DNA from 4 places in the Exiguobacterium sp. H66 genome. Region 1 is predicted to be linked to each of the others. Evidence: riboswitches for the same ligand, from Rfam matches in the RefSeq annotation. Region 1 holds a riboswitch; each other region holds the start of a gene.
What was found. Region 1 has a riboswitch for S-adenosylmethionine ahead of KNP88_RS12400 (2,3-diketo-5-methylthiopentyl-1-phosphate enolase). Riboswitches for the same ligand answer to the same signal wherever they lie in the genome.
Positions count from the first base shown of each region.

Region 2: it holds a riboswitch for S-adenosylmethionine, as region 1 does, so the genes downstream of both, metK (methionine adenosyltransferase) here and KNP88_RS12400 (2,3-diketo-5-methylthiopentyl-1-phosphate enolase) in region 1, are expected to answer to the same signal.
Region 3: it holds a riboswitch for S-adenosylmethionine, as region 1 does, so the genes downstream of both, KNP88_RS09135 (Na+/H+ antiporter NhaC family protein) here and KNP88_RS12400 (2,3-diketo-5-methylthiopentyl-1-phosphate enolase) in region 1, are expected to answer to the same signal.
Region 4: it holds a riboswitch for S-adenosylmethionine, as region 1 does, so the genes downstream of both, KNP88_RS03915 (methionine ABC transporter ATP-binding protein) here and KNP88_RS12400 (2,3-diketo-5-methylthiopentyl-1-phosphate enolase) in region 1, are expected to answer to the same signal.

Region 1 covers NZ_JACSMQ010000007.1:152,007-156,938, reverse strand. The annotation lists gene KNP88_RS12415 (sugar ABC transporter substrate-binding protein) at 1-64, opposite strand, end outside; gene mtnA (S-methyl-5-thioribose-1-phosphate isomerase) at 84-1,130, opposite strand; gene mtnK (S-methyl-5-thioribose kinase) at 1,127-2,296, opposite strand; SAM riboswitch class I at 2,373-2,475, opposite strand; SAM riboswitch class I at 2,680-2,781, shown strand; gene KNP88_RS12400 (2,3-diketo-5-methylthiopentyl-1-phosphate enolase) at 2,862-4,052, shown strand; gene KNP88_RS12395 (2-hydroxy-3-keto-5-methylthiopentenyl-1-phosphate phosphatase) at 4,049-4,708, shown strand; gene KNP88_RS12390 (methylthioribulose 1-phosphate dehydratase) at 4,705-4,932, shown strand, end outside.
Region 2 covers NZ_JACSMQ010000002.1:58,354-63,285, reverse strand. The annotation lists gene KNP88_RS03640 (EAL and HDOD domain-containing protein) at 1-525, shown strand, start outside; gene pckA (phosphoenolpyruvate carboxykinase (ATP)) at 593-2,161, opposite strand; SAM riboswitch class I at 2,394-2,520, shown strand; gene metK (methionine adenosyltransferase) at 2,649-3,857, shown strand; gene KNP88_RS03625 (GNAT family N-acetyltransferase) at 3,999-4,487, shown strand; gene KNP88_RS03620 (alpha/beta fold hydrolase) at 4,566-4,932, shown strand, end outside.
Region 3 covers NZ_JACSMQ010000004.1:247,091-252,022, reverse strand. The annotation lists gene KNP88_RS09150 (histidine phosphatase family protein) at 1-497, opposite strand, end outside; gene KNP88_RS09145 (alpha/beta hydrolase) at 544-1,503, opposite strand; gene KNP88_RS09140 (metal ABC transporter solute-binding protein, Zn/Mn family) at 1,673-2,641, shown strand; SAM riboswitch class I at 2,721-2,824, shown strand; gene KNP88_RS09135 (Na+/H+ antiporter NhaC family protein) at 2,905-4,212, shown strand; gene KNP88_RS09130 (hypothetical protein) at 4,256-4,456, opposite strand; gene KNP88_RS09125 (aldo/keto reductase) at 4,615-4,932, shown strand, end outside.
Region 4 covers NZ_JACSMQ010000002.1:113,979-118,910, reverse strand. The annotation lists gene KNP88_RS03935 (class I SAM-dependent methyltransferase) at 1-58, shown strand, start outside; gene KNP88_RS03930 (S-ribosylhomocysteine lyase) at 62-526, shown strand; gene KNP88_RS03925 (PLP-dependent cysteine synthase family protein) at 523-1,446, shown strand; gene KNP88_RS03920 (bifunctional cystathionine gamma-lyase/homocysteine desulfhydrase) at 1,439-2,605, shown strand; SAM riboswitch class I at 2,665-2,771, shown strand; gene KNP88_RS03915 (methionine ABC transporter ATP-binding protein) at 2,850-3,872, shown strand; gene KNP88_RS03910 (methionine ABC transporter permease) at 3,869-4,534, shown strand; gene KNP88_RS03905 (MetQ/NlpA family ABC transporter substrate-binding protein) at 4,567-4,932, shown strand, end outside.

The DNA.
Region 1 (4,932 bases):
CTTCACTATTGGCGCAAGCAGCCAGCAAGACTGCCGGTGCGAGCAAGAATGCTAATTTTTTCATCTCGATCTCCCCTGTCTGTTTAGATGACCTGTTGTCCGATTGCCTGTTCGATCGTTTCCACGCTCGGCCGTTCAATGACGCCGAGTTCCGTGATGATCGCCGTAATGAGCTCGTGCGGTGTCACGTCAAACGCCGGATTAAAGACCGCTACACCCGCTGGCGCTGTCATCTGTCCGGCAAACTGTGTCACTTCACGGGCATCGCGTTCTTCAATCTCAATCTCGTCTCCCGATAAACTCGTCACATCAAACGTCGACAGCGGTGCGGCGACATAAAACGGAATCCCGAAGGCACGTGCGAATAACGCCAGCTGGAACGTCCCGATTTTATTGGCTGTATCCCCATTCCGGGTAATCCGGTCCGCGCCGACGATGATGGCGGTGATCTGCTTTTCCTTGATCGTATGTGCGACCATATTGTCCGTGATCAAGGTGACGTCAATCCCTGCCCGTTGCAGCTCCCATGTCGTCAAACGTGCCCCCTGCAACAAAGGTCGGGTTTCCGACGCATAGACGGATAACGGGATGCCTTGTTCTTTCGCAAGATAAAACGGGGCCAGTGCCGTCCCGTACGCCGCTGTCGCAATCGATCCGGCGTTACAAATCGTCAACACCCGGTCTCCCGCTTGAAACAGCTCCAACGCATGCACACCGATTTGCCGTGACGTCTTGGCATCGGCTTCATAAAGGGCGATTGCTTTTTGTTCCAGACGTTTCGGCAGTTCCTCGAGTGTTGTGCTCGAAAGGATAAGCTGATTCAGCGCATCAAGTACGTTCCGCAAATTGACGGCGGTCGGCCGGGTCGCCAGTAATTCCGCCGATACCGTCAACAGTTTTTGTTTGACCTCGTCAAGCGATCCCGTCGTCCGAAACGCTTCCTGCACGAGGACGAAACCACCAAACAGACTGATTGCCGGCGCCCCCCGGACACGAAGTTGTTTAATCGCCTCGACCGCTTGCGCCAAATCATGAATGACTTCGTACCGTTCTTCTTGCGGAAGACGGGTCTGGTCAAGGATTTTTAAGCACGCCCGCTCATAGATGACACTACGGATAAACTCGCTCATCGGCTCAATTCCTCCGTCACGTCGAAATTCCGGAGGTCCGTAAACGTCTTACATTCGCCGCGCCGTTTAATCAATGCCGTCCCGAGGCGTAGGGCATGACGTTTCCGTTCAAGGCGCGTCGCCGCATCCGGAATTTGTTCCAAATCAGCGACCGGTGCCAAACCAATCGTCCGCCGGATCAGTTCACAACCGGCGAAACCAAGCGCGTCTTGGAGAATTGTACTGAGGACATCATCGACAAGCCCGGGTACCGTCCGGAAAGGTTCGACGGCTTCCCGTTCCCAAAGTGCCGTGAACGTCGAAGCAAACGTCAGCCAGAACGTATCGATATCCTTCACCCGCGTCTCCCGCAACTCAGCATAGTTCGGATACGCCGCAAAGCAGAGGTGGGCAATGAACTGACCGACATCAAACCCGAACGGTCCGTAAAAAGCGAACTCCGGATCGATGATTTTCGTTTCGCCCGCGGAAGCAAAAATGCTTCCTGTATGTAAATCCCCGTGTAATAAGGCTTCCCCTTTCGTGATGAACAACGTTTCGAGCTTCGCCACTTCCCTCTTCAGTTTTTCGTCCTGCCAGAGCTGCTGTACGTCTGTTTCCAAGCCGCTCTCGATGTTGTTTGTTTCCGCGTCGTAAAACGGATCCGTAAAGATTAACTTTTCCGTGATGTCGCATAAATCCGGGTTGTAATAGTCACGTGCGACCTGTTTTTTTCCGACTGGACCGAGCGCAAAATCTGACGTGAAAAATAACGTCCGTGCCAAGTATGAACCGACATGCTCTGCAAGGAGCGGATACGTTTCGCCTGCGAGCAATCCCATCCGAACGATTTGCAGGTGCGACAAGTCCTCCATCACTGTATACGCTTCTTCATGACTGGCATGAAAGACCCGTGGAACGAATGGCGTCGCGTATTTTGCGAATTCCTTCAGTGCCAACTGTTCGATCCAGGCCCGCTCGAGTGACAAGGGCCAGCTTTCCCCGACGACTTTTGCATAAGGTAATGCCTGCTTCAAGATCAAACGTTCTTTCCCTGCCTGAATCCGAAAGACTAAGTTCAAGTTCCCGTCGCCGATTTCTTCTGCCGTCGCTTCTTCCTGTCCGATGAGTCCGAGTTCCCGGACACGTTTAATGGCGTCCTGTTCTGTAAATGCTTGATATGCCATCTTGCTTCCCCCTTCATTTCTACACAAAAAAACGCCGCTTTTCGTCATAGAAAAGAGGCGCGGGGTATCATCCGTCCTCTTATCTCTCAGACGAATGTCTGTTGGATGTAGCACCGTGCCGGATGGTCGGTTGCTGCGGCGTCTTCGGGCCAATTCCCTCTGCCAACTCACGATAAGAGTCATATGTGGTTGTGGTGTTCGATGTTGATTCGAATATTACGCCCGTCTTAAATCATCTGTCAATTCCAATTTTTAGTGAAAAACCATTTAAAAGACCGCCATCTATAGAAGTTGATTTCAAAAAAAATAAATTTTCAAAAAATTATTTGACATCACGTCCATCTCATGTAAAAATTGCAATTAGATTTCACAATTTCATCCAATTCTTATCAAGAGCAGACGGAGGGACGAGCCCTATGATGTCGCAGCAACCGACCAGTTGGCACGGTGCTAATTCTTGCAGCTAACACGCTGACAGATAAGAGTCCACGCGCAATTTTTCATGGTCTCTTGTCATTGACGAGGGGCCATTTTTGTATTTTTTAACAAGGGAGAGACGACGATCATGGCGTACATTACCGCAACTTACCACCTCGGCGTGACCGATCAGTTACCAAAACGGGCAGAGCAAATCGCCCTCGGTCTGACGGTCGGCTCATGGACCGATTTGAATCACTTGGAACAACAACAGCTTGAATCCTTTAAAGGACAAGTCGTCCATACGGAAGAACACGACGGGAAAGGATATGTCACGATCCGTTATCCGGAACACAACGTCTCACGGGACTTTTCGGCGATTTTGACGACCGTCTTCGGCAAGCTGTCACTCGACGGTCAAATCAAACTGACGGATCTTCAGCTTCCCGCTTCGTTCACACCGGATTTCCCCGGTGCTAAATTTGGCATCGAGGGCGTCCGCCAGTTGATCCAAGTCCATGACCGCCCCCTGTTGATGAGCATCTTCAAAGGCGTCATCGGACGGGACCTCGTTTTTTTACGGGAACAACTGGAAGCCCAGCTCGCCGGCGGGATTGATCTCGTCAAGGATGACGAAATTTTATACGACAATCCGCTGACACCGGCACTCGACCGGGCGCGGATCGGACGGGAAGTCCTCGATGCACACTATGAACAGACCGGTAAACGGGCCCTTTATGCGATTACGTTGAGTGGTCCGGTCTTCCGCTTGAAAGAGCAGGCGAAACGACTGGTCGAAGCCGGAGCGACAGCCCTCCTGCTCAACACGTTTACATACGGGCTTGATGTCTTGCGGGAACTGGCAGCCGATCCGGAAATCCCGGTCCCGATCTTTAATCATCCGGCGTTGAGCGGTGCCTTGATCGCCAGTCCCGAGTACGGGATTGCTGCCCCGGTCCTGCTCGGAACGTTGCCGCGGATTGCCGGTGCCGACTTGACACTGTTCCCGTCGCCATATGGGAATGTCGCCCTCGCCAAAGACCTGGCCCGCGGGATTGCCGTCGAAGCGACCCGAATCGGTGAGACCAAAGCAATTCTCCCGGTCCCGTCCGCCGGAATCCACCCGGGTCTCGTCGCCCAGCTTGTTCGTGATTTCGGCGTCGATTCCGTCATCAATGCCGGGGGCGGTGTCCACGGTCATCCGCAAGGTGCTGCGGCCGGAGTCATCGCTTTCCGCCAGGCACTGGACGCAGCACTGGCCGGCGAATCACTGACAAGTGCCGCCCGCCGGCACGAGGAATTACGTGTCGCCCTCGATGCTTGGGGGATCACGAAATGACGATCCGGATTTTATGTGACTTTGATGGAACGGTAACGGAGCACGATAATATCATCGCCTTGATGCAGGAGTTCGCTCCGCCGGAAAAATTTGAACCGTTAAAACAAGGTGTGCTCGACCGGTCGCTCTCGATTCAGTCCGGCATCGGACAGATGTTTCAGCTGCTTCCGTCCAGTCAAAAACAGGACTACATTGATTTCTTGATGAAACGGGCGGTCATTCGTCCCGGCTTCGACACCTTGCTCGCCTTTGCCAAATCAAACGAGATTGATTTTTCCATCGTCAGCGGCGGGATCGACTTTTTTGTCCAGCCGATTCTTGCGGATGTACTGACGGACGAAGCGATTTATTGCAACGGCAGTGACTTCAGACAGGAGACGGTTCAAATCGAATGGCCGCATGCCTGCGACGCAGCCTGTACAAATCAATGCGGCTGTTGCAAAACCTCGATCGCCCGGAAGCTGAAGCAGAACGGTGACACAATCATCGCGATCGGCGACTCCGTAACAGATTTTGAACTGGCTAAGCAGGCGGATCACGTTTATGCACGGGATTATCTGATCACGCTATGTGAACAGCACAGCATCCCGTATACGCCGTTTGAAAACTTTCATGACATATTGAATCATCTGCAGACAAAGGTGGTGTACACATGACCTTCTTAAAACGATATGAAGAATTACGTGCCGTCAAACAGGAACTTGCAGCACGCGACTGGTTCCCCGGCACAAGCGGCAATCTCGCCATCCGGACAGCCGATCAACCGACTGAATTTCTCGTGACGGCAAGCGGGAAGGACAAACGGCAGGATACACCGGACGACTTCGTCCATGTCGACGCGTCCGGTCAACTGATCGGCGAACAGACGGGTCGTCCCTCT
Region 2 (4,932 bases), on a different contig from region 1:
CCCGGGATTGGTCTTCGAAATACCGTCGAATCCGTTCGTCAAGCGATTTCACTGCTCGGGTTTTCACAACTTAAAAGTTGGATTTCGTTAATCGTTTTACGAGAGATGCGACTTGCGAGTCCGTACAAGTGGTCAGACGAGTTGTTACGTTCTTCACTGCATTGTGCCAAGCTATGCGAGTTATTTGCACTTGAAACAAAGACGTTACGTCCGGAAAGTGCCTACATGATTGGCTTACTCTCGCATATCGATGCATTACTGTCAGTCGATATTGATGAAATCATTGATCAATTACCAATCGAGTCGACGTTGAAAATCGTGTTACAAGGAAAAGATCACCCGTTTCGTGATTGTTTATTGCTCGCGATTAGTGCCGACCGTGGTGAATTTGAACAGTTTGAAAAACTAACCCATCGTTTTGGTATTTCAAAACAGCGTGCCTATGCACTATTAAAAGAGAGTCAAGATTGGTTGACTAAAAAAGAACTTCATCTGCAACCGGATGAAGAAGATTCAATCGTCTGATGGACGTTAAAAGGCACCAGCTCACTGAACATACAGTGTCTGGTGCCTTTTAATTATCTTAATTTAATTAAACACGTGGCCCTGCTGATTTGATTTCAGTAGTTGCACTGTCGAACCGTGTGAAATTTTGTTTGAATTTAGTTGCCAAAGCCCGTGCTTGTTGTTCATACGCATCAGCATCCGACCAAACTTTGACAGGATTGAGCAAGTCGCTTGGGACACCAGGGACTTCGAGCGGCATGTGTAGCCCGAAAATCGGATGCTCTTCCGTCGGGATATCAGCGAGCGTGCCGTTGACAGCTGCATTGACCATCGTCCGTGTATAGGAAAGCTTCATCCGACTTCCCGTCCCATATGCGCCACCCGTCCAGCCTGTATTGACGAGGTAGACCGTGACACCGTGCCGGTCGATGAGCTCACCGAGCATCGTTGCATATTTTTCAGGAATGAGCGGTAAGAAAGGCGAACCGAAGCATGTCGAGAATGTCGCTTCCGGTTCTGTTACGCCACGCTCTGTCCCGGCTAACTTCGATGTATACCCGGATAAGAAGTGATACATCGCTTGCTCCTTCGTCAACTTACTGATTGGCGGCAGGACGCCGTAAGCATCAGCTGTTAAAAAGACAATCGTTTTCGGATGTCCGGCGCGTGATGGTACTGCAATATTATCAATCGCTGTAATCGGATAAGCGGCCCGTGTGTTTTCCGTTTTCGACGTATCATCATAGTCAGGAATTCGTGCATCATCGAGGACGACGTTTTCGAGGACAGTGCCAAAACGAATCGCATCAAAGATTTGTGGTTCTTTTTCGCGCGATAGGTTGACCGTTTTTGCGTAACAGCCACCTTCGATATTGAAGACGCCGTCGTTGGACCACCCGTGCTCATCGTCACCAATCAATTGACGACTGTCGTCAGCAGACAGTGTGGTCTTACCAGTACCGGATAATCCGAAGAATAAAGCGACGTCACCCTCATGACCGACGTTAGCCGAGCAATGCATCGATAAGACGTCTCGTTGAGGTAAAAGGTAGTTCATGACAGAGAAAATCGATTTTTTGATTTCGCCCGCATATTCCGTTCCACCGATTAAGACAATCCGATGTTCGAATGACATGGCGATGAACGTTTCGGAATTCGTTCCATCGACTTTCGGATCTGCTTTGAAGTGAGGCGCATAAATAACCGTGAAAGGCTCAAAAGCAGCTTCTGTCGGATATTCACGCAAAAATAGTTGTTTTGCAAACAAATTATGCCAAGCATATTGTGTCACGATCCGAACCGGAAGGGTAAAATGAGTGTCTGCACCAGCAGCAGCTTCTGTGTAGTAGAGCTGATCTGCTTCATTCATGTAGCGAAGAACTTTTTGTAAAAGTTGCTCGAAGTTGTCTGCTTCCATCGGTTGATTGACATGGCCCCAATCGATATGTGACTCGCATGACTGATCGCGAACAATGAACTTGTCTTTAGGTGAACGACCTGTAAATTTCCCCGTTTCTACAGACAGAGCGCCATTTTCAGCAAGAACCCCTTCTTCGTTACGAATTGCATGTTCGACTAGCTCAGCAACAGATAGTTGTTTGAACACATGCTCCTTCTTGAGTAGCTCTTCGATATTCAGGACCGTCATCGGCATCCTGACCCCACCTTTCCCCTACGTTGGTTTAGCTCTGGCATTTAGTATGACACATTTATTATATATGACATACTAAAGGATGAGCAATCCTTTTTTAGCGCTGATTTCTATTTTTCTGGAAACGCTTTCAGCATTAACAGTTTAACATCTCTTCGGGAAAGTTTCGACTAGAAATTAAAACGTAGCTTGACAGAGTGGTCACAACTTTATATCATGTAATTCGTAACGGATACTCTTATTCTGAGCAGGTGGAGGGAACAAGGCCCGAAGAAACCCGGCAACCGTCCTACATTAAGAATTCTATTAATGAAGGAAAAGGTGCTCTCCTGAAGCGAAGTAAACACTTCGAACGATAAGAGGGTAAAGGAAGAACGCACAACCTTTCCCTGACCATTTTTTGGACATGGAGAGGTTTTTTTCATTTTACCGTCCCACTCAACTAGGGGAAATGAGTACACCGTCAAATTCTTTTTTGGGAGGGTCAAACATGACAAACCTTAATCGCCGGCTATTTACGTCGGAGTCAGTTACTGAAGGTCACCCGGATAAAATCTGTGACCAAATCTCGGATTCTATCTTAGATGCAATCCTCGCAGCCGATCCGAATGCTCGTGTCGCTGCTGAAACATCTGTCACGACAGGACTTGTCCTCGTCGCAGGTGAAATCACGACATCGACTTATGTCGATATCCCGAAAGTCGTTCGCGAAACAATTCGTGAGATTGGCTATACACGCGCTAAATATGGTTTCGATGCAGACACTTGTGCTGTATTGACTTCAATCGATGAGCAATCAGCAGATATCGCTCTCGGTGTTGACCAAGCGCTTGAAGCACGCGAAGGTAGCATGTCAGATGAAGAAATCGATGCAATCGGTGCAGGGGACCAAGGTCTCATGTTCGGTTATGCAACGAAAGAAACGCCTGAATTGATGCCACTTCCGATTTCACTTTCACACAAACTTGCTCGTCGTCTCGCAGAAGTCCGTAAAACTGGACAACTTGACTACCTCCGTCCGGATGGTAAGACGCAAGTAACTGTAGAATACAATGAGAATAACGAACCGGTTCGTGTCGATACAATCGTCATCTCAACACAACATGCAGAAGAAGTGACGCTTGAGCAAATCCAAGCAGACCTGAAAGAGCATGTCATCGCACCTGTGATTCCATCAGAATACATCGATGCGGAAACAAAGTTCTTCATTAACCCGACAGGCCGCTTCGTAATCGGTGGACCACAAGGTGATGCAGGATTAACTGGACGTAAAATCATCGTTGATACGTATGGTGGATATGCACGTCATGGCGGCGGCGCATTCTCTGGTAAAGATCCAACAAAAGTTGACCGTTCTGCAGCATATGCAGCACGTTACGTCGCGAAAAACCTCGTAGCTGCTGGTCTTGCAGATAAAGCAGAAGTTCAACTTGCGTACGCGATTGGTGTCGCGCACCCAGTATCGATTGCAGTTGATACGTTTGGAACAGGTAAACTTCCAGAAGCACAACTCGTCGAACTCGTTGCTGAAAACTTCGATCTTCGCCCAGCAGGGATCATCAACATGCTTGATCTCCGCCGTCCGATTTATCGTCAGACAGCAGCTTATGGTCATTTCGGTCGTACAGATATCGAATTACCATGGGAGCAAACAGATAAAGCAGCAATTCTTGAAGAACAAGCGAAACGATTCGCTTAATTTTCAGTTCAGAAGCAGACTCGCATGAGTTTGTTTCTGAACTTTTTTTGTTTGTCTCGAACTTTGCAGGGAAACGAATGATTTTTCTAGAAAAGGGTAAAAGAACATGTACCGGTAAACGGAAAAAAGGGGGAGTCCGATATGGAGATACGCGAAGCAATTCCTACTGATGCGGCACGCATTCATGATATTGCCATTACCTCTTGGATGGATACGTACGAAGAGATTTATTCGGAAAGCTCGAAAGCCCATTTCGTACAAGAGGCGTATCCGCAAGAAAAAGTCGTTCGAGCAATTCGGACGGCGGAGGAAGCGCGGGGAGAATATTTCAATGTCGCCATTATCGAGGAAGAAATCGTCGGTTTCATCCATGCGATCGATGTTGACGGCACGTGGGAAATCGTTCGCTTGTATGTACTACCGAAATATCAACAAAATGGGATTGGACGAAAGTTGATTCGTGAACTTGAACACCAAGGTGCTTCCCCGATTGAAGTCTACGTTGAATCACGAAACTATAAAGCGCGCCAGTTTCTAGTCTCTTTCGGTTTTAGAGAAGAAAGTGAAACGACTGAAGAAATTTTCGGTCAAGTGGAACCTGTGACACGCTTAAAACGTATATATGAATGAAAATCCGACTTAAGATGGTTTTTGACATCAAGATGTAAACGTTATAATACAGAGATACTTGTATGAAGAGGTGAGTTTGTGGAAGATCAAGCAACAGGGATTATCGTACTCGTCTATCCCCTTCAACTGCGAGCGACGCCGAGCGATGCATTAATTCGAGTCCTTGAAAAGGATTATGAAGTGTTACGTGTAGACGCACCGCGCCGGATATCGCTTGAGGAACATCAACAACTGCTGAAGGATGCTTTACGAGAAGCCGGAAAACGAAAGTTACCGATTCATATCATCGCCTGCAGCATGGGCGCACTCGTCGTCAACCGGCTACTGCAGGAATATGAATTGCCGATTGCGAGTTTGTCGTATATTTCGCCGTTATTTGATTGGCATAATTCAAAACAACTCGGTGGCGTCAAACAAGTATTTGCAAGTGCATTCGATCGTTTTC
Region 3 (4,932 bases), on a different contig from region 1:
TTTTTTAACGGCGTCCGGTAACTGAATGTCTCATCAATCGAGGAGAGTGCCGCTTTAATCGTATGCGAATGGCAGACGACTAAGAGGCGTTTTCCTCGATATTTTTCTGTCAGTTCTTCAACCGCGCTGAAGACACGCTGTTGAATTTCCGCTTCCGTTTCAAGCCCCGGGACGCGCTCTGCATCATTTGCCTGCACTGCTTCGTAAATTCCGGCGATCGGTTCACCGGAAGCCGTTCCAAATTCGCGCTCGACAAGCCGTTCATCCGTTTCCGTCAAGCTTAGACCGATCGATTGACCAATGATTTCAGCAGTTTCGACAGCTCGCGATAGCGGACTTGAAATCAAGACGTCCCACTGTTCTTCTGCCAGGTAGGCAGCACTGAGAGCCGCCTGTTTTCTACCGGTCTCGTTAAGCGGTATATCTTCACGTCCTTGAATCCGCTCGTTTAAGTTCCAGTCCGTTTGACCGTGTCGTACTAAACAAATTTCCGTCATATTGCAGTCTCCTTCTAAAGAAATATGACTGATTGTATCATGTTTCCTAATGAAGCGCCTCTCGTTTCGGTAAGACAAGCACTTGACAACTGAAGGCTTCGATTCGTTCGAGCAAACGTTCAATTTTGAGTGGATTTTCAGTTTGGGCAAAGCTCGCCAGCGAATGTGTACCATTCGGGAAAGAGAATAATCGAACATCCGCCCCGACATCCGCCCCCTTCTCAACAAAGTGGAGTGCTTGAGCAAACGGGACAATCGGATCCTTTTTTCCGTGCAGCAACATGATCGGCGGCGAGTCGGAACTTAAATGTGTCGCCGGGGAGACACGCATCATCAACTGTCGCCATTCTTCACGTCCACCCCCATAAAACTTGATATGGGCAATCCAGGTTTGAATGAATTTAAATAACAGAAAATTCGTCGGCGGATACAAGGCGATGACTCCACTGATTAAAGGAAGATGCGCCTCCGCCTGTTCGCCGATAAATTCAGTCGGGGCAAGCGCCGTCGTCAACATTAGGGCTCCACCTGCTGAATCACCCCATAAAAGCATGCGACCGCGCGCGATACGTAACTCATCCGCTTGTTGATTTAAAAAACATAAGGCATCTCGAACATCTTCAAGGTTGTCCGGAAAATAGCTGCCATCCTCAAATAAACGATAGTCGATGCTGCAAACGGCAATCCCGAGTTCTAAAAACCGGTCGATGATTGGAGCAAAACTAAACACATCATCACGGTTTCCACGAACGAATGCGCCGCCATGAGCATAAATCGCGACCGGAAACGGCCCTTCTCCCGGCGGATAATAGATATCTAACGTCAAGTCCTGCTGATTGACCGTCTTGTATAAAAGATTTCGTGGTGCTAATTGCTTTTCGGTAAGCGGCAAGACCGGCTCCGTCCATCTGAGTAAGGCTCCATAATTATTCCAAATGCTCGCACCAGCAGCAGCCGTCGTCAAAATAGCGGCGCCACCCATCAACCATGCTGTTTCACGTTTCACCTCATCACCTCCAAGGCTCATTCCGATTTCACTTCTATTCTTCTCTTACCCGATTTATTTTGAACTAGAACTTCACAACATTCCGACTTGACGCTTTAATTTCCGTCGGATATAGTTAGAAAGTCCAAATCGGAACAATTACGTTTTAATTATCTTGGAGGGTTCACATATGAAAAAAATCATTCCAGCGTTAACCATCGCGACAGTAACTGCCAGTCTGCTCGCCGCATGCGGCTCATCGACTTCAAATTCAGAAGAAGACGGTAAATTGCAAATTTATACGTCGACATTCGCGACTGCGGCAATTGCAAAAGAAATCGGCGGCACAGACGTCCAGGTCGAATTAATCGTTCCCCCTGGCGCCGACCCGCATTCGTATGAGCCGACTCCGAAGCAATTGACGACGATTGCGAAAGGCGATCTATTTTTACTTACCGGCACAACCCTTGAGCCGTACTCTGAAAAGATTAAGGAAAGTTTAGCCGGTAATTCCATTCGTTTTGTCGAGACAAGTAAAAATATCGACTTACTCGAGGCTTCCGCTTCGCTTCATACGCACGAAGAAGACGCACACGATGACCATGATGATCACGAGGCTGAAGAAGAGTCGCACGATCATGGACAATACGATCCGCATGTTTGGCTCGACCCGAACAACGCCAAGAAAATGGCTGACTCGATTACGACCGCGTTAGCAAAGGAAGCACCTGACCGGAAGGAAACGTTTGATAAAAACCTCGCACTCTTTAACAAACAAGCAGATGAACTCGACCAAAATTTACAAAAAGCTGTTGACTCCGGTTCGAAAAAGGAGCTTCTCGTCACGCATGCCGCATACGGGTACTTGGCGGAACGTTACGGTTTCACGCAACTGCCGATTGCCGGTATCTCGCCGTCTGACGAACCGTCCCAAAAACAGCTGGCTGCCATCGTCAAGGAAGCAGAGATGCATGACTTAAACTATATCGCCTTCGAAGAGACGGTGTCGCCAAAGGTCGCCCGTGTCATCCAAAAAGAAATCGGTGCCGAATCGATTACGATTCATAACCTCGAGTCCGTCGCAAAAGATCAACAAGATAAATCGTACTTTGATTTGATGAACGAAAACGTGACGACGCTCAAACAAGCACTGCAGTAAGGTACAGTTGACAAGCATTAAAAGATACGTTAGGGTAATAAACGTGTTTTAAACAACGACTAAACAACTAAATGACTTCTTTTTATCGCGAGAAACGGAGGGACTGGCCCAATGATGTTTCGGCAGCGGACGATTGATTCGTACTGTGCCAAATCCAGCAAGCTATGGCTTGAGAGATAAGAAGAGCGTCTTTTTCAGTAAAGACCTCCTTCTTTCTTGCGAAGGGGTCTTTTTTTGTATGCTGAAGAAATGGAGTGATTCACATGAACGAAACGGTTACGCCGAACAAATGGGCGTTGTTGCCCTTGTTCGTTTTCCTTGTATTATTCATCGGTGCAGGAATCTTCTATAACGACTTTTACAAATTCCCAATTTTAATTGCAGCTTTAATCGCCTTGATTTTTGCTGCTGCGACATCTAAGGGAGACATCAACCAGACCGTCGAGCGGATTGCCCGCGGTGCCGGAAATCCGGACATCATGATCATGGTCTTCATCTTTTTACTCGCCGGCACATTTTCTGGAACAGCGAATGCAATCGGAGCCATTGATGCGACCGTCAACGCTGCACTCAGTTTCCTACCCCAGTCTCTTTTAATGAGTGGATTGTTCATCATTGCCGCTTTCATCTCGATGGCGATGGGAACTTCGACCGGCACAATCGCTGCCCTTGCACCGATCGCACTCGGGATTCATGACGCGACGGGCGTCAATGTCGCACTCGCCGCTGCTGCCGTCGTCGGTGGAGCAATGTTCGGTGATAACTTATCGTTTATCTCAGATACGACAATCGCCGCTGTCCGGACACAAAAAACGAACATGCGTGATAAATTCAGAACGAACTTTTTAATCGTCTTGCCTGCTGCCGTCATCACTGTCATCTTACTCGCTTTCGTGTCAGGTTCCGGAGATGTCGTCGAAGCGAAAGCATTTGAATTTTATAAGCTGATTCCGTATCTTTCCGTCATCGTGCTCGCCCTCTTTGGTGTCAACGTCATTCTCGTCTTACTCGGCGGGACGTTATTGACAGGCATCATCGGAATGATCGACGGTAGTTTCGGAGTAAGTGGGTTTGTCCTCGCGATGTCTGACGGATTGATGGGGATGGCAGAAATCTCAATCTTGACGTTGCTGATGGGTGGACTCGTCAGCCTGATCACCTATAACGGTGGAATTGCTTATCTCAAAGAAACGCTGACACGAAAGATTTCGAAACGCCGGGGAGCTGAGTTCAGTATGGCTGCCCTCGTCAGTGCAACGAATCTCGCAACAGCAAATAATACGATTTCGATTCTTGTCGCCGGTCCGCTCGCTGCTGAAATCGCGGATACGTATGACATCGACCGGAAAAAGTCAGCCAGTATCCTCGACCTCTTTTCCTGTGGTGTTCAAGGAATCATCCCGTACGGAGCGCAACTTTTGATTGCCGCTGAATTGACGAAAACGGCGTCACCCGAACTGATTCCTTATTTGTTCTATCCATTTTTACTGTTCGTTTGTGGATCACTGGCAATCTTCTTCGGCTTCCCACGCCGGAAGAGCGATGCCGCACAGAAAAACAACATGTCGTAAAACAAACAACCCCCGTCGCTTCGTCTGCGACGGGGGGTTCACTTTATTTCTGTTTTTCTTGACGATTCAAAATGAAATAGGCAATCGCCGGAAGCGGAAATTGAACGAGTCCTGCTCCACCCCATACCCACGGATTGCGTCCTGTCTTGCGGGCACCAAGGAAGAGGAACGTGGCTTGAGCACCTAATAGTGCTGCGATGCTTGTCCAGACTCCTTTTGGTACTTTTTTAATCGATTTCACCATGATATTACACCTCTCTTCGTTTATGCATCAGTAGACTTTCTTCTCTTTCCCAGTCTATATTCCCTGCTTATGAGCATCAAAACAGATGTTCCGCTAAGTTCATGCTAAACTGAACAGGCAAATCCATATTCTAGTTTCATTGAAGGAGGAGTATATACATGCAATACGCAAAACTTTCAAATGGTATCACGATTCCACAGATCGGGTTCGGTGTCTGGCAAGTCGATGAAGAGACGGAAGCACCGGCTGCCGTCGCAGAAGCACTTCGCGTCGGTTACCGTCATATCGATACGGCTGCCGTCTACAAAAACGAACGTGGTGTCGCAAAAGGAATCAAAGAAAGCGGCGTGAAACGTGAAGAACTCTTCTTGACGTCTAAAGTTTGGAACGATGACATTCGTGCCGGACGGACGAAAGAGGCTTTCGCTGAGTCACTTGAGCGACTAGAAACAGATTATCTCGATCTTTATCTCATT
Region 4 (4,932 bases), on a different contig from region 1:
ATTCACACAATACAATCACTTCGTCTGGCTCGTAGAAGCCGAGAAAATGGGGGAATAAATCATGACAATCAAAAAAATGAACGTAGAAAGCTTTAACTTGGACCATACGAAAGTCAAAGCACCATATATTCGTGTAGCAGGCTATAAAGACGGTAAAGTCGACCAAGTCGTCAAATATGATATTCGTTTCACACAACCGAACGTCGAGCAAATGCCGATGCGTGCGATGCACACACTCGAACATTTACTTGCTGAAAATATCCGCAACTATTCGGACGACGTCATCGATGTTTCGCCAATGGGCTGCCAAACTGGTTTCTACATGGCGATGATGAACTTTGACTCAGTCGAAAAAATGAGCGAACTGGTCGAGAAGACACTGAACGACGTCTTAGCGGCTGAAGTGATTCCGGCACAAAACGAAACGCAATGTGGGTTTGCGAGCGCACACGACCTTAAAGGAGCGAAGCACTATGCCGAGAAAATGCTTGCCGGTCGCGACGAATGGGACATCGTCTTCGGATGATCGCGAAGTCAGTCCGCGACCTCGTCGGAAATACGCCACTGTACGAGATTACTTCATTCGATTTGCCTGCTGGTACGCGGATTTTGGCGAAGCTCGAATGGATGAACCCTGGGGGCAGCGTCAAAGACCGCCTCGGTATCCAACTCGTTGATGCCGCAATCGAACAGGGGTACGTGACACCAGGCGGAACGATCATCGAACCGACTGCCGGCAACACCGGCATCGGTTTGGCGCTCGCCGCTAAAAAATATGACTTACAAGTCATTTGTGTCGTCCCGGAAAAGTTCAGTCAAGAGAAACAGACGTTGATGCGGGCACTCGGCGCGACTGTCGTCAACACGCCGACTGAACTCGATATGCAGGGCGCAATCGATAAGGCAAAGGAACTCGGACAAACGATTCCGAACAGTTATGTGCCACTCCAATTCGAAAACGAAGAAAATTCGGTCACCTATCAGCGGACACTTGGTCCGGAGCTTGTGGCGGAACTTAGTCACATCGACTGGTTCGTCGCCGGATGCGGATCAGGTGGGACGTTTGCCGGAACGACGGCTTTCTTAAAAGAACGCTTCGGGACAAAAGGGGCAATCGTCGAACCGGAAGGCTCCGTCCTCAACGGAGGGCCAGCCGGACCGCATAAAACAGAAGGAATCGGGACAGCCAAATGGCCGAGTCTCGTTTCTCGTGATTTAGTTGATGAAATTCATACGATTTCTGATTCGGATGCTTTTACGAAGGTCCATGAACTGGCGGCACGTGAAGGGTTACTCGTCGGCAGTTCAGCAGGAGCGGCACTCGCCGCGGCGCTCGATATCGCCCAGCGCCATCCGGGAAGTACGATTGTCACCGTCTTCGCAGACAGTGCAGAACGGTATTTGAGCCAACAAATCTTTGAAAAGGTGGACGAGACACATGCGTAAAAAAACAACGTTGATTCACGGAGGAACGGGTGTAGACAAGGCAACGGGTGCCGTTACACCGCCAATCTATCAAACGAGCACATATAAGCAAGAAAAAATCGGTCAATTAAAAGACGGGTATGAGTACTCGCGCACAGCAAACCCGACGCGGACGAGCATCGAACGATTGATTGCCGATCTTGAAGGAGGCGTCCGTGGATTCGCGTTCGGATCAGGAATGGCGGCGATCCATGCTGTCTTCAATCTGCTTCAGTCTGGCGACCACATCGTCATGACGGACGACGTCTACGGCGGAACGTTCCGCTTGATGCAACGTGTCCTACCGAAGTTCAACATCGAAGTGACATTCGTCGATACGACGGATCTCAGCGCGACGGAAGCGGCGATTCAGGACAACACGAAGATGCTCTACGTCGAGACACCGACGAACCCGTTATTAAAAGTGACGGACATCGAAGCGATCGCAGCCATCACGCGTCGTCACGACTTGAAGCTCGTCGTCGACAACACGTTCGCGACACCATACTTGCAACAACCAATCGCGCTTGGGGCAGATATCGTGCTGCATAGTGCAACGAAATACATCGGCGGCCATTCGGACGTCGTCGCAGGGCTTGTCGTCGTCAACGATGATACGCTCGGCGAAGAACTCCACTTCATCCAAAACTCGACGGGTGGAATTCTCGGACCGCAAGACAGCTTCTTGCTTGTCCGTGGATTACGGACGCTCGGTATCCGGATGGAAGCGATCGAAGAGACAGCACATGAACTTGTCAGCTTCCTGCAAGCGCAAGACGTCGTCTCGAACATCTTCTACCCGGGACTTGCATCGCATCCCGGTCATGCGATCCAGCAAAAACAAGCGACTGGTTTCGGCGGGATGATCAGCTTTGATGTCGGTTCAGCTGCAAATGCAGAGAAACTTGTGGAAGCATCACACTTCTTCACGCTTGCTGAAAGCTTAGGGGCGGTCGAAAGTTTGATTTCCGTTCCGGCACGGATGACACATGCATCGATTCCAGCAGAACGTCGGGCGGAACTCGGCATCACGGATGGTCTCGTCCGGATCTCGGTCGGACTTGAAGATGCAGAGGATTTGAAAGAAGATTTAACGCATGCTTTCAGTTTGCTCGAAAAAGTTTCTGAAAAAACTGTTTGACAAGCAAAATAACCCCTGCTAATATTCAAAATATATTAAAAACAACTAAATACCGATAACTCTTATCAAGAGTGGTGGAGGGACTGGCCCGATGAAACCCGGCAACCGCGGAATTTATTTCCGAAGTGGTGCTAATTCCAGCAGACGAACGTCTGCAAGATGAGAGCAAATGGTTTTGTGTACTGAAAGTGCGCGCGTTTGCTCTAAAACGTGCGCACTTTTTTTATGTTTAGGAGGGACAGTAGTGATTCGTTTACAGGATGTAGGAAAGATTTATCGCTCGAAGCGCGGCGAAGTCGAAGCTGTCGCAAACGTCGATCTCACGATTGAGCGCGGCGAAATTTTCGGAATAATTGGTTATTCCGGTGCAGGGAAGTCAACCTTGATTCGCCTGCTGAACATGTTAGAAGCACCGACAAGCGGTTCGATTCAAATTGACGGTGTCGAGATGACGACGTTACGACCGAAAGAATTACGCGGCGTCCGGAAAAATGTCTCGATGGTCTTTCAGCACTTTAACTTGCTCTGGTCACGGACAGTCGAAGAAAATATCATGTTCCCGCTCGAACTCGGCGGATATCCGAGAGCACGCCGGAAAGAACGCGTCGCCGAACTGATTCAACTCGTCGGACTCGACGGCCGCGAAGGCGCTTATCCGTCACAACTATCCGGTGGACAAAAACAACGCGTCGGGATTGCCCGCGCACTGGCATCAAACCCGGACGTCTTATTATGTGACGAGGCGACAAGCGCCCTTGATCCGAAAACGACGGACTCGATCTTAGAGTTACTCGTCGACATCAATAAAAAACTAAAACTGACGATCGTCTTGATCACACACGAGATGCACGTCATTCAAAAAATCTGTCACCGGGTCGCCGTCATGGAGGCCGGAAAAATCGTCGAACAGGGTCCTGTTTCAGAAGTCTTCCGGCATCCGAAACAAGCGATGACAAAAGAATTCGTCAAACAACTGACGTCGTCTACAGAAAACGAGTTGACGTTCGCGAAACTTCGTGAGCGCTATCCGACAGGGAAAATCGTCCAGCTGACATTCGTCGGTTCGACAGCAGAAAGTCCGATCCTGGCAGAAGTCATGAAAGATTCGACCTTATTATTTAATATCATCGGCGGGAACGTCGGACAGACGCAAGACGGTGCACTCGGAACGTTGTTCATCCAACTGATTGGTGCGGCACATGAAACACAAGCGGTCATCGCGAAACTTCAATCGAGTGACGTGGAAGTGGAGGTGGATCACCGATGACGACATTCTTTAACGACCTCGATTGGGAAATGGTCTGGACGGCGACCGGCAGTACCGTTTATATGACAGCCGTCGCGGGTCTAGCGACTTTCATACTCGGTTTAATCATTGGTCTGTTGTTGTATGCGACGAATGAAGACTTATTGTTTAAGAACCGGGCACTGTATTCCGTGCTCAGCTTTTTAGTCAACATCTTCCGTTCGATTCCGTTTATTATATTGTTGATTTTATTGATTCCAGTGACGCTCATCATCGTCGGATCGTTCTTAGGACCAACAGCGGCACTTCCGGCACTGATTCTTGGGGCGGCACCGTTTTACGGGCGGATGGTCGAACTGGCACTGCGTGAAGTCGACAAAGGTGTCATCGAAGCAGCGGAATCGATGGGGGCAACGAAGTTCCAAATCATTTATAAAGTGTTGATTCCGGAAGCACTACCAGCGATCGTCTCCGGTATCACCGTCACGCTCGTCGCGCTCGTCGGTTACACGGCAATGGCCGGAGTAGTCGGAGGAGGCGGACTCGGGGACATGGCATATATCGAAGGTTTCCAGCGTTCTCAAAACGATGTCATCGCCATCGCGACATTGTTGATTCTCGTCATCGTCTTCATCATTCAAATTATTGGTGACCTGCTCGTAAAAGCAATCGATAAACGATAATACTATTTTAGTTAACTTGGGAGGAATTATTCATGAAACTTTGGAAAAAATTCGTCGGTACAGCAGCAGTATCCGTCTTAGCAGTCAGTCTTGCAGCATGCGGGGAAGAGTCGTCAGGAGACGACGCGAAGACACTTGTCATCGGTGCTTCAAACGTTCCCCATGCTGAAATCCTAGAGCACGTTCAAAAAGAGTATGAAGCAAAAGGCTACAAACTCGAAATCAAAAAGTTCCAAGATTATGTGTTGCCGAACAAGGCACTCGCTGAAAAAGAAATCGATGCAAACTATTTCCAACACGTTCCGTACCTTGAGCAACAGGAAAAAGAGAACAAATCTTATAAATTTGAAAATGCAGGCGGCGTCCACGTTGAACCGCTCGGTGTCTACTCAAAAAAA